DNA from 4 places in the Citrobacter tructae genome. Region 2 is predicted to be linked to each of the others. Evidence: predicted binding sites of a transcription regulator. Region 2 holds the regulator's gene; each other region holds the start of a gene.
The links. The regulator LexA, encoded in region 2, represses DNA repair genes until DNA is damaged. The targets are predictions, from matches to a motif close to TNCTGTATGTACATACAGNA.

Region 1: a site for LexA is predicted at 1,136-1,155, ahead of uvrB (excinuclease ABC subunit UvrB). Genes of this name have one in related genera too.
Region 3: a site for LexA is predicted at 2,340-2,359, ahead of sbmC (DNA gyrase inhibitor SbmC). Genes of this name have one in related genera too.
Region 4: a site for LexA is predicted at 967-986, ahead of rmuC (DNA recombination protein RmuC). Genes of this name have one in related genera too.

What each region holds. Positions count from the first base shown of each region.
Region 1 is NZ_CP038469.1:51,321-54,665, forward strand. Features, by position in the region: gene bioD (dethiobiotin synthase) at 1-613, shown strand, start outside; gene uvrB (excinuclease ABC subunit UvrB) at 1,229-3,250, shown strand; gene yvcK (uridine diphosphate-N-acetylglucosamine-binding protein YvcK) at 3,303-3,345, opposite strand, start outside.
Region 2 is NZ_CP038469.1:3,072,505-3,075,849, forward strand. Features, by position in the region: gene dinF (MATE family efflux transporter DinF) at 1-1,187, opposite strand, end outside; gene lexA (transcriptional repressor LexA) at 1,258-1,866, opposite strand; gene E4Z61_RS15425 (diacylglycerol kinase) at 1,976-2,344, opposite strand; gene plsB (glycerol-3-phosphate 1-O-acyltransferase PlsB) at 2,516-3,345, shown strand, end outside.
Region 3 is NZ_CP038469.1:464,742-468,086, reverse strand. Features, by position in the region: gene E4Z61_RS02765 (L-threonine kinase) at 1-73, shown strand, start outside; gene E4Z61_RS02760 (DUF496 family protein) at 116-451, opposite strand; gene E4Z61_RS02755 (FUSC family protein) at 690-1,748, opposite strand; gene sbmC (DNA gyrase inhibitor SbmC) at 1,856-2,323, opposite strand; gene dacD (serine-type D-Ala-D-Ala carboxypeptidase DacD) at 2,448-3,345, opposite strand, start outside.
Region 4 is NZ_CP038469.1:3,311,911-3,315,255, forward strand. Features, by position in the region: gene rmuC (DNA recombination protein RmuC) at 1-922, opposite strand, end outside; gene udp (uridine phosphorylase) at 1,063-1,824, opposite strand; gene E4Z61_RS16560 (dienelactone hydrolase family protein) at 2,090-2,899, shown strand; gene metE (5-methyltetrahydropteroyltriglutamate--homocysteine S-methyltransferase) at 2,955-3,345, opposite strand, start outside.

The sequences.
Region 1 (3,345 bases), 1.8 Mb from region 2:
ACTGGGCTACCGGACCGTTGGCTATAAGCCGGTTGCGTCGGGTAGTGAAATGACGGTTGACGGTTTGCGTAACAGCGATGCCCTGGCGTTGCAACGCAACAGCACGCTGGCTCTGGACTATGCGGCCATCAATCCCTATACCTTCGCCGAACCCACGTCACCGCATATTATCAGCGCCGATGAAGGGCGGCCGATTCTGGCACCGGTAATATCTGCCGGTTTGCGTACCCTGGAGGAACAGGCCGACTGGGTGCTGGTGGAAGGTGCGGGAGGATGGTTTACCCCGCTTTCGCCGACGCTGAGCTTTTCTGATTGGGTGCAAACAGAACAGTTGCCGGTAATTCTGGTGGTTGGCGTGAAGCTTGGCTGTATCAACCATGCCCTCCTCACAGCACAGGCGATAAGCCAGGCGGGGTTGCCGCTGGTCGGTTGGGTTGCCAATGACGTGACCCCGCCAGGGAAGCGTCACGCTGAATATATGGCGACGCTGACGCGCGCACTTCCTGCACCGCTACTGGGAGAGATCCCGTGGCTGTCAGAGGTACCGGAGCAGGCATCGACCGGGCAATATATCGATCTGAGCGTTTTGTCTCTGGCACCATCCTGTTGTTGACAAATGGGAACGGCCTGTCCTTTTCAACACATTGGGACAGGCAAATAAATGATGAAAATGCGAGCAGGATCTCGGCTGTTACAGCCTGCTTCGTTAGCTGATAAATATCAAAATTTAGCGATAATTTTTTTTTATTCGACCAAAAAAGGACATCGATACGTTTCCGCCAGGCGGCAGTCAGCGTGGGCTAGAGACAGTTATCCACCATTCCTGTGGATAACCTTGTGTATTAGAGTTAGAAAACACTATGTAAGCGAGAGAAGACGCGGCCTGCGACTAAATTGCTGCGAAAGACGTCTTGGGAAAATAGTTATTGAATTACATATTGTTAGATAAAAGCAATGCCTGTCGTGGAAGTGTCATCCGTTGCCATAAAACTTTCATCTCCTGGCTTGACAAATGTTAAAAAAGTCATAGGTCTGGGGATAACACATTTTTGCTGGTGTTTTATCTTGCCCGTGGTGAAATTTCAGCCTGCCGCGATGGGGTTTCAGGGGGCGTAACAGAAATATTGTGGTGCGTTACTGTTTTTTCATCCAGTATATTTTACTGGCAAAATCTACTGCTGCGAGTAAAATTAGACACCTGCCCGCCCATTGCTTCAGGTAGCTGCTCATGAGTAAACCGTTCAAACTGAATTCCGCTTTTAAACCCTCTGGCGATCAGCCTGAGGCGATTCGTCGCCTGGAAGAAGGGCTGGAGGATGGTCTGGCGCATCAGACGCTGCTGGGCGTAACGGGATCGGGGAAAACGTTCACCATTGCCAACGTCATTGCGGACCTACAGCGCCCGACCATGGTGCTGGCACCCAACAAGACGCTGGCAGCCCAGTTGTACGGCGAGATGAAAGAGTTCTTCCCGGATAACGCGGTAGAGTATTTTGTCTCCTACTACGACTATTACCAGCCGGAAGCGTACGTGCCGAGTTCTGACACGTTCATCGAGAAAGATGCGTCGGTCAACGAACACATTGAGCAGATGCGACTGTCGGCGACCAAGGCGCTGCTGGAGCGTCGGGATGTCATTGTGGTGGCCTCGGTTTCCGCGATCTATGGTCTGGGCGACCCGGACCTGTATCTGAAAATGATGCTACACCTGACGGTCGGCATGATTATTGATCAACGCGCGATTCTGCGTCGGCTGGCGGAACTGCAATATACCCGCAACGATCAGGCGTTTCAGCGCGGTACTTTCCGCGTGCGCGGTGAGGTGATCGACATCTTCCCGGCAGAATCTGACGACATTGCGCTGCGCGTGGAGCTGTTTGATGAGGAGGTGGAGCGTTTGTCGCTGTTTGACCCACTGACAGGTCAGGTTGAATCCAGTATTCCGCGTTTTACCATCTACCCTAAAACGCACTATGTCACGCCGCGCGAACGCATTGTACAGGCGATGGAAGAAATTAAAGTCGAACTTGCAGATCGGCGTAAAAACCTGCTGGCTAACAATAAGTTACTGGAAGAACAGCGCTTAAGCCAGCGTACGCAGTTCGACCTGGAGATGATGAACGAGTTGGGTTACTGCTCGGGCATTGAAAACTATTCCCGCTATCTCTCCGGGCGCGGGCCTGGCGAACCGCCACCGACGCTGTTTGACTACCTGCCCGCCGATGGCCTGCTGGTGGTCGATGAATCCCACGTCACCATCCCGCAAATCGGCGGCATGTATCGCGGCGACCGGGCGAGAAAAGAGACGCTGGTTGAGTACGGGTTCCGTCTACCGTCGGCGCTGGATAACCGCCCGCTGAAGTTTGAAGAGTTCGAAGCGCTGGCGCCGCAAACTATCTACGTTTCCGCCACGCCGGGCAACTATGAGCTGGAGAAATCCGGCGACGATGTGGTCGATCAGGTGGTACGACCGACCGGCCTGCTGGATCCGGTGATTGAAGTGCGTCCGGTGGCGACGCAGGTGGATGATTTACTTTCTGAAATTCGTATCCGCTCGGCGATCAATGAACGTGTGCTGGTGACGACGCTGACTAAGCGGATGGCGGAGGATCTCACGGAATATCTTGAAGAGCACGGCGAGCGGGTGCGCTACCTGCACTCGGACATCGACACCGTGGAGCGTATGGAAATCATTCGTGACCTGCGCCTGGGCGAGTTTGATGTGCTGGTCGGCATCAACCTGTTACGAGAAGGTCTGGACATGCCTGAGGTCTCGCTGGTGGCGATTCTCGACGCCGACAAAGAAGGGTTCCTGCGTTCTGAACGCTCGCTAATCCAGACCATTGGCCGTGCGGCACGTAACATTAACGGCAAAGCGATTCTCTACGGCGATAAAATTACCGCATCGATGGCGAAGGCGATCAGCGAAACAGAACGCCGTCGCGAGAAGCAGCATCAGTACAACCAGGAGCATGGAATTACCCCGCAGGGGCTGAACAAGAAGGTGGTCGACATTCTGGCGCTGGGTCAAAATATTGCCAAGACCAAAGCCAAGGGGCGAGGTAAGTCGCGTTCAGGTGCGAAGTCCGAGGTGGTCGAACTGGATATGACGCCGAAGGCGCTGCAGCAGAAAATCCATGAGCTGGAAGGGCAGATGATGAAACACGCGCAGAACCTGGAGTTTGAAGAGGCCGCGCAAATCCGCGACCAGCTACATCAGCTGCGCGAGCTGTTTATTGCGGCATCTTAACTCGGGGCCGGATGACGGGGGCTACCCTGTTTTCCGGCAATACCTAATGCATTCAGCCCAAAGCCTGTACCGCTTTTTCCAGCGCGCTATGCAAC
Region 2 (3,345 bases):
AATGCGAATCCCACAGCGGCAACGGCCATGCTGTTACGCATTTCTGCAGCTCGCGTCGCGCCAATAAACATACCGTCGAGCAGGTAACACCAGACGCCTACCAACGGTAACACCACCTGCCAGATGAGGTAACGATCGGCTAACTGCTGAATCTGTGGCAAGGAAGTCAACGATGCAATGATGTGCCCGCCGAAAAGGGCATAGACCAGCGAAAAAAGGATCGCCACAATTCCCGACTGCCGACACGCGGCTCGCCAGACATCCAGCAGTTGGCTGCCATCCCGCGCGCCATAAGCCTGACCAGAATGTGCTTCCACGGCATAGGCAAATCCGTCCAGCGCATAGGCGGTGAACGTCAACAGAGTCATCAGAACGGCGTTGACTGCAATAATATCGCCCCCGAGACGCGCCCCCAGCACCGTAATCGCGCCAAAACAGAGCTGCAACAACAGCGAACGCAGCATGATGTCGCGGTTCAGCGCCAGCAAACGGCGAAAGTTTCCGCGCCATGCCTGTTTCAGTATCGCGAGTGAAACACCACGCAGATGGAGAACCTTGCGCACCATCAGCAGACCAATCAACAGCGTGGCATATTCTGCAATGACCGTCGCCAGCGCGGCCCCCTGCACGTTCATATGCAGGCCCATCACCAGCCATATATCGAGCACAATGTTAAGGATATTGCCGACAATCAGCAGGATAACCGGCGCCCTCGCGTACTGAACACCGAGCAGCCAGCCAAGCAGCACTAGATTCGCCAGCGAGGCTGGCGCGCTGAGCCAGCGGATTTCAAGGAAGCGCCGGGCCTGTTCCAGTACCGCTTCACTGCCACCGACAATGTGCAGCGCCAGATCGATAATCGGCATGCGAAACACCGCAATTGTCACCCCAGCTCCCAATGCCAGAATCAGCGGTTGCACCAGCGCACGTGCCAGCGCCTGCGGATTTTTTGCGCCAAATGCCTGAGCCGTCAGCCCGGTGGTACTCATGCGTAAAAAGAGCAGCAGCATAAAGAGAAAACTGGTTGCCGTCGCCCCAACGGCTACGCCGCCAAGATAGACCGGGCTATCCAGATGACCAATCACCGCCGTATCCACCAGTCCCAGCAGGGGAACGGTGATATTGGAGAAAATCATTGGTAAGGCGAGGTGCCAGAGTGCTTTATCAGAGGAGGTAAAGAAAGGCATACAGAAAAGCCTGATGAAAAGAAGTGAAAACTAACTGTGGCGCAGAATGCGCCACAGTATTAATACAGAATTACAGCCATTCACCGTTACGGATAACGCCGACGGCCAGTCCTTCAATAGTGAAGTTTTGCTCGCGCAGGTCAACAACGATAGGTTTGAATTCGCTGTTTTCTGGCAGAAGCTCGACTTTATTTCCCTGCTTTTTCAGTCGCTTAACCGTCACTTCATCATCGATACGAGCAACCACCACCTGGCCGTTACGCACGTCCTGCGTTTTATGCACTGCCAGCAGGTCTCCGTCCATAATCCCAATATCTTTCATCGACATTCCGCTGACGCGCAGCAGGAAATCGGCATTCGGTTTGAACAATGAAGGATCGACCTGATAGTGGCCTTCGATGTGCTGTTGCGCCAGAAGCGGCTCACCTGCGGCAACACGGCCTACAAGCGGTAATCCTTCTTCTTCTTCATGCAACAAACGAATACCACGCGATGCGCCAGAGACGATTTCGAGCACCCCTTTACGCGCCAGCGCTTTCAGGTGTTCTTCAGCCGCGTTTGGGGAACGGAACCCCAAACGCTGCGCGATCTCCGCACGCGTCGGTGGCATACCTGTCTGGCTGATGTGATCTCTAATAAGATCAAACACCTCTTGCTGCCTGGCCGTTAACGCTTTCATTCCGCCCCCTGGGTGTATATACAGTTATGCTGTGAGTATATACAGCTAAAGGCGATTTTGGAACCGCAAACTGCACAAAAAACAGGAGATTTATGAAGTTGTGGAATCCTTATCGCAAATGCGACCACAACAGGATGCCCCAGGTGATCAGGGCGACAAAAATAGATAGCAGAACGGCTGCCGACCCCATATCTTTAGCCCGACCGGAAAGTTCGTGATACTCAGATCCAATACGGTCAACTACAGCTTCAATGGCGCTGTTTAAGATTTCAACGATCATCACCAGCATCACCGAGCCAATCAACAACACGCGGGTAATGGCATCGACATCCAGCCAGCAGGCGATGGCAACCCCCAGCAGCACGGCAACACTTTCCTGACGAAATGCTGCTTCATTTATCCATGCGGCGCGGAAACCTTTCCAGGAATAGCCTGCAGCTTTGATAATTCGGGTGAATCCAGTGGTATTATTGGCCATCAAAAAGAACCTTTTTACATTATTAGCGTCAATGTCATTGTAACGTTACCCCGTTTGTTTCAGGGTGTGGCAAAGCAGCGCGAAGTATGACCGGATACACCAGAAATTCACTAAACTTTCTGATATCCTTGCAGCGCATTTGCATTATTAACCAGAGGCTTTACATCGTTTATGTCCGGCTGGCCACGAATTTACTACAAATTACTGAATTTACCATTAAGCGTCCTGGTAAAAAGCAAGTCTATTCCGGCGGAACCTGCCCCGGAGTTGGGACTCGATACGTCTCGTCCCATTATGTACGTTCTACCGTACAACTCAAAAGCTGACTTGCTGACGCTGCGTGCTCAATGTTTGGTGCACGATCTCCCCGATCCCCTGGAACCGCTGGAGATAGACGGGACTTTACTGCCGCGCTACGTGTTTATTCACGGCGGCCCGCGCGTGTTTACCTATTACACGCCAAAAGAAGAGTCCATCAAGCTGTTCCATAACTATCTCGACTTGCATCGCAGCAATCCAGACCTGGATGTGCAGATGGTGCCGGTTTCGGTGATGTTTGGTCGTGCGCCAGGACGCGAGAAAGGCGAGGTCAATCCGCCGCTGCGTATGCTGAACGGTGTACAGAAATTCTTTGCGGTGTCCTGGCTCGGTCGCGACAGTTTTGTCCGCTTCTCGCCTTCGGTCTCCCTGCGTCGCATGGCAGACGAACACGGCACGGATAAAACCATCGCCCAAAAACTGGCGCGCGTGGCGCGTATGCACTTTGCTCGCCAGCGCCTGGCCGCAGTCGGCCCGCGCCTCCCTGCCCGTCAGGATCTGTTTAATAAGCTGTTGGCCTCAAAAGCGATCGCCCGCGCGGTAGAAGATGAAGCGCGCAGTAAAAAAATCTCCCACGAAAAAGCGCAGCAAAACGCGATTGCGCTGATGGAAGAGATCGCCGCCAACTTCTCCTATGAGATGATCCGCCTGACGGACCGTATTCTGGGCTTTACCTGGAACCG
Region 3 (3,345 bases), 2.2 Mb from region 2:
GAAACAGCTGACTAAACACTGGCCGGAGCAGCATTTGCTACGGATGGTCTCGGGTGGGGTTGAATTACAATAAGAGAGGTAAGGGCCAAATCGCGACCCTTACCGTTATGCAGCATTACTCTGCTTTCGCTTCGCCGTTTTTCACTTCGCCCATGGCTTTGAGCTTTTTAGAAATGTCGCGACGCTCTTTAGAGATCTCGGCATTTTTGATGATGTAATCATCAACACGATCTTCGTAGTCGCTTTTCATGCTGGCAATAATGCCCTGGATCGCTTCAACGCTCATACCAGGCTTGATGTAGTCGCTCAGGTTGTCCAGCAGCAGGACACGTTTCTGGTTGTCACGGATCTTTTTCTCAACGTCCTGGATTTCACGTTGCAGTTTGTTCTTACGACGGAACAGACGAACAAATTCCAGCACGTCCTGGAAAGAAGGCTTGGTAGTTTCCATTTTTACACCCCTGATAATGTGAGATTCGGATTCGTTTAAACAACGGCTAAAGTGGGTCAACATTACTTTCATGCCCGCCATACTTCAAGTTGCATCTGCATCGACAATGCACGGTTGAAACCTGAGTTATCGAGGGTAAAGCCATTGCAGTTACCAATGGTTTTAGCCTTTTTCAGTATCATACCCTTAATCTTTGCTGAATCGAAGCAGCAGTAGAACCAATCCCCTCATCTGCGCTTTATTTGCGCAAAGCACGACAGATTAAATGCGAGAGTAGCTCCAACTGTCGCGCCATCTCCATATTCAGCCAAACATAGCCATGGATGGGCGTTTCAGCTATATGCTCGCCCTGATGTTCATCAATTAGTTGACGAAGTTCGGTCACCGTGTCATTGAGTTTTTCGGTGTTGGCAAGCACCGGCTGAGGGTTACCTTCATACAGGGCATGCGTTATCGTCAGCAATGCCTGCTGCATTCTGAGCTGAGTTTCACGCAACGTATGCGCATTCAGCATAACAAAATGGCTGGTACGTGTTGCCCACAGCGCATTGATTTGCAGTTCAAGCATGCACACCAGATTACGATTAATCGTTTGAATGGCCTCAAAAACTGACTTTTGAATGCGGGTTTCTTTGCTGGCAGGAATAATTAATCCGCGCATTTTAACGACATCACTCAGCAATTGTTGTAAGTGCTTATCCAGCCGTGGTTGTTCGAGTAGGTTGGGTGATAGCGCAGCCTGATACACCCGGTTATAGCCGGTAATGCAGTGCGCCAGCTGTATACGCCAGTGTATAAATGCACGTTGCGGCCAGACCCAGGTAAACAGCATCGCCAGTAACGAGCCGAGAATAACGTCCCCGCCGCGCCAGAGTGCTGTGTTCATATCGCCGGCGGGTGCCCCGACCACGACAGCAAGTGTGATACCGATCAACAGTGCCTGATACGGCTTTTTACCTAATGCCAGCCAGCCACACAGAAACATTGCCACCGCACACCATATCAGCATCAGCGGCAGTGAAAAGAGCTCAAGCCGTAGCGCCACCAGCCCAAGGACCGAACCCAGGATCGTTCCGCCAATACGCTCAAAAGCCCGGGGGACTACATTACCCCAAAAAGAAATCGGCCCCATGATCACCACCAGCGTGATCAGAGGCCAGGTACCTTCAGGGATGTTCAGCAGGCGGACCAGCAGAAAAGTGAGAAGAAACGCCAGCGCGATGCGAATACCATGCACCACACGATAATGACGATATAAACGAATTTCAAAAGGACTCAGTGACTTATCTGCACGCACTCATGCACTCCGTCAGGGAATAGCAAAGAACAGAATTGTACCTGCTTTTTCAGTGAAAATATCACTGTTATCAACGGGACTTTTATCCTGATTGACACTAAAAATAGTTACTTCGCCTGCACTGGTACGTACATTTCAATGTCCCAGTATCCATCCTCCATGCCATTGTTCCTGTAAATTTCAAAGCAAGGTTTGGCAGATAGCTGCCAGGACGAGTCCTGCAAAAGGCGGTTAAAAAACTGATACCAGGGCGTCGCAAAATCATGATTTTCAACGCGAGCAACGGCCACAGCATATTCGCCGCCCGCCAGTTCAGTCAGGATCACCCCTTCACTGTTCTCCGGGATGACAAAATTCTGCGGAACGGAAACGACGGTATCACAGCGTAATTTATCTGCTGGGACCACATCTGGATTGTCATAATAGACAGCTATCCATTCCAGCGGCACAATCTGTTTACCATCGACCCACATCACCAGTTGCTCAAACCCTTGCTTAACCGTGTGTTCCCACGGTCCAACCATGTGAAAACCGGCAATCCTGCGTTTTTCTACCTGCTTTATTTCGTACTCCATATAACCTCCGTCACTACACTGTATTTATATACAGTGTAATTTTTTCGTATTTTGGTCACAAGGAAACAGTGATTATTATGTGAGCAGATTCGCACTCTTGCCAGTCCGGTGCACAAACAGAAATCTACACCTTATGGTGAAAATAATCGCTCAGACGCGAAAACATACCACCTTCACCGACTGACTCCAGCGTCATCAGCGGCCAATGCGCCACCAGCTTATCTCTGTCATAGAGTTCAATTTCACCCACGCGCTGATGCGCGGCAATAGGTGCCACCAGTTCCTTCTTATCAAGCACATACTTTGCTTTGATGTTCGGCACTTCGGCTTTAGGCAGCGCCATCCAAAAATCTTGCTCAGTACCGAGACTGATTTTTTCTTTATCGCCATACCAAATCCGCTCCACACCGACCTGCTTACCGCTGCGCAGAACCTGTACCGTGTCGAAGTTTTTCTGCCCCCATTGCAGCAGTATACGCGCCTGATCTTCACGCCCCTTCGCACTCTCGGCCCCCATAACAACGGCAATTAATCGACGATGCCCATCAACGGCAGACGCAATCAAGTTAAATCCGGCACCAGAAGTGTGGCCCGTCTTCAATCCATCTACGTTCAGGGTCTTATCCCACAACAAGCCGTTACGGTTTTGCTGGGTGATCCCGTTCCATGTAAGGCTTTTCTCGCTGTACATATGGTAGAAATCAGGTTCGCCGTGAATGATAGCCCGGGACAACACAGCCAGATCGTAAGCCGAGCTGTGTTGGCCAGGGGCATCCAGCCCGTGCACCGTTTCGAAATGAGTGTCCTGCAACTGCAGTTTTTGCACGTAGCTGTTCATCATGGCAACAAACTGCGGTTGTCCGCCAGCGATGTAATCAGCCAGTGCAACGCAGGCATCGTTACCGGAATCAACAATTAAACCACGGCTTAAATCACGCACCGAAACGCGATCGCCTTCTTTCAGGAACATCAACGATGAGCCGACGAATACCGGATTATCTTTCGCCCACGCATCACGACCA
Region 4 (3,345 bases), 240 kb from region 2:
TACGTAACCCCGGAAGCTGTTGGTAGTCTTTACGGCCCAGTAAACGAATATGGTTACGCACCGAGGCGATGTGCTCCTGCAACGCGCTTTCACGAGTGTAGTCATCCTCTGCATTAAAATAGCGCTCATAGGCAACCAGCGTCATTTTGGCGTCAATCACCACATCTTTGCCCTGAGGTAATCGTACAATAACGTCCGGCTGCATTCGCGAACGGGCGTCATTTTCTATACTAACCTGGGTTTCATACTCATAACCTTCACGCAGACCAGAAGCCTCCAGTACCCGCGTGAGAACGACTTCTCCCCAATTACCCTGGGTTTTGTTATCACCTTTTAATGCCCGCGTCAGATTAACCGCTTCCTGCGCCATCTGCGCGTTCAGTTGCTGGAGGTTACGAATTTCGTGCGCCAGGGTATGACGTTCTTGCGCCTCTTTGCCAAAGCTATCCTGCACCTGACGGCGAAAACCGTCCAGCTGTTCACGCAATGGTGTAAGCAGGCTATTCAGGCTTTGGCGATTTTGCTCATCGACACGACGATTGCTGTGCTCAAAAATACGGTTCGCCAGATTTTCAAACTGTTCGCTCAGGCGCTGTTCGCTGTTGATCATCTGACGGATTTTCTCTTCAGCATGCTGTTGCGTCGCTTCGAGCCGTGTAGTGACCTCCCGGAGATCGGCCTCCAGAGAGGTGTTAATGCTGTGCAGGCTGCGGAGTTCGTTGTTGAGTAGCTCGCACTCTTCACGCCAATGGGCTTCCTGCGCCAGCTGTTGACGAGCGGCGCTTAGCGCAATATCCAGTTCACGCCGTTCTTCGATAAGATCTGCGCGGATTTGATCGGCTCGCGCTTTTGTCGCCAGCCAGCCCACGAGCAGCCCTGCAGCTAACGCCACGACGGCACTTATCATTATCGAAATATCCACTACGCCCCCTTACAGCAACGACTTACCCGCACAAAATAGAATTGTGCTGTATAAACGTCCAGTTTAAAAGGAATTTCCTGCGAGGTACTACGCAAAATAAAAAGGCCGAACGCATCGGCCTTTTCTTAAAGAAGAGATAATTACAGCAGGCGACGTGCTGCTTCTACCACGATTTTCACTGCGTGGCTTTCCGTTTGCTTCATGGTTTCTGCATTCGGAATCTCTTGCTGAGTACGGTTGACGATAACACCTGCAACCATACCGGCACGCAGACCCTGGCTTGCGCACATGGTCAGCAGTGTAGCGGATTCCATTTCGTAGTTCATGACGCCCATGGACTGCCACTCTTCCATCGAGCCTTTGAAGTTGCGTACTACGCGACCAGAGAAGGTGTCGTAACGTTCCTGGCCTGGATAAAAGGTATCAGAAGAGGCGGTAACGCCCACGTGGGTGGTGGCGCCGATAGATTTCGCCGCTTCCACCAGCGCGGTGGTGCACTCGAAATCGGCAACTGCCGGGAATTCCATCGGTGCGAAGTGCAGACTCGCCCCGTCCAGACGGACAGACGCGGTGGTAACCAGCACGTCGCCAACGTTGATATGCGGCTGAATCGCGCCGGTCGTACCGATACGCAGGAAGGTACGAATGCCCAGTTGCGCCAGTTCTTCTACGGCAATAGACGTCGACGGGCCGCCGATACCGGTAGAGCAGACGATCACTGCTTTACCATCCAGCTCAGCACGCCAGGTAGTGAACTCGCGATGAGATGCCAGCTTAACCGGCTTGTCCATCAGCGCGGCGATCTTTTCCACACGCTCCGGGTCGCCAGGGACGATAGCGAGCTGGGCCCCTTGTAAATCGTTCTTGGTGAGGCCGAGATGAAAAACATCAGACTTAGACATAAAAACTCCTCTGTGAATCGGTTTTGTCAGAAGAAGCAAAAATATACTTTACCGAAGGCATGAACATATTTTCGTGACAACCATCACTATGATGTAAATCAATTGCATTAAATTACCGTCAAATAGTGATGCCGATCACATTAACAGTTCGATACAGGCAAGCCTTGCACAAAAGATAGACCGTTTAAGGCAATGTGGTTCGTTGCACGCGTCTATAGTTAACAATGCGCTATTTGGCTAAATACTTAAGGGTACGGAGAATACCATGGCAACAACACGACAATCTGGCTTTGCACCTGCTGTATCCCCACCCGCTGCTACGGCAGTCCACACCCCGGATAACGAAATCATCGCGGGCATAACGTCAATTCCGTCTCAAGGCGATGATATGCCGGCGTATCATGCACGTCCGAAGCAGAGCGAGGGTCCGCTCCCTGTCGTTATCGTCGTACAGGAAATTTTTGGTGTTCATGAACACATTCGTGACGTTTGCCGCCGCCTGGCGTTGGAAGGATATCTGGCTGTCGCACCAGAGCTTTACTTCCGCACCGGAGATCCGAATGATTTTGCCGATATTTCAACGTTGTTAAGCGGCCTGGTGGCAAAAGTCCCGGACTCTCAGGTGCTGGCCGATCTGGACCACGTCGCCAGTTGGGCCTCGCGCAACGGCGGTGACGCGCATCGACTGATGATCACCGGTTTTTGCTGGGGCGGGCGCATCACCTGGCTGTATGCCGCGCATAATCCGCAGCTAAAAGCGGCTGTGGCGTGGTACGGCAAACTGGTCGGAGACAAAACACTAAACTCCCCCAAACATCCCGTCGATATCGCCACCGATCTGAACGCCCCCGTTTTGGGACTCTATGGCGCTCAGGACACCAGTATTCCACTAGATACAGTCGAGACGATGCGTCAGGCACTGCGCGCGGCGAATGCCAAAACGGAAATCGTGGTCTATCCCGATGCCGGACATGCGTTTAACGCCGATTATCGCCCGAGCTATCACGAAGAGTCTGCAAAAGACGGCTGGCAGAGAATGCTGGAGTGGTTTGCGCAGTACGGTGGGAAGAAATAATTATTGCCCCGGCAAACCGATCATCAAAACGGAGGCATTAGCCTCCGTTTTTGTTTTAAGCCTGACGCAGGTTCTGCGCGGCTTTCACCATGTTTGCCAGCGCCGCACGGGTTTCCGGCCAGCCGCGGGTTTTCAGGCCGCAGTCCGGGTTCACCCACAGACGCTCCGCCGGGATACGCTGTTCGGCTTTTTTCAGCAGGGCTTCAATCCACTCCACGCTTGGCACGTTCGGAGAGTGAATGTCATAGACGCCCGGCCCAATTTCGTTTGGATAGTCGAACTCTTCGAACGATTCCAGCAGCTCCATGTCGGAACGCGAGGTTTCAATGGTGATCACATCCGCGTCCAGCGCAGCAATCGAATCCATGATGTCATTGAACTCGCAGTAACACATGTGGGTGTGGATCTGGGTTTCATCCTTCGCCACCGCGGCGTTGATACGGAAG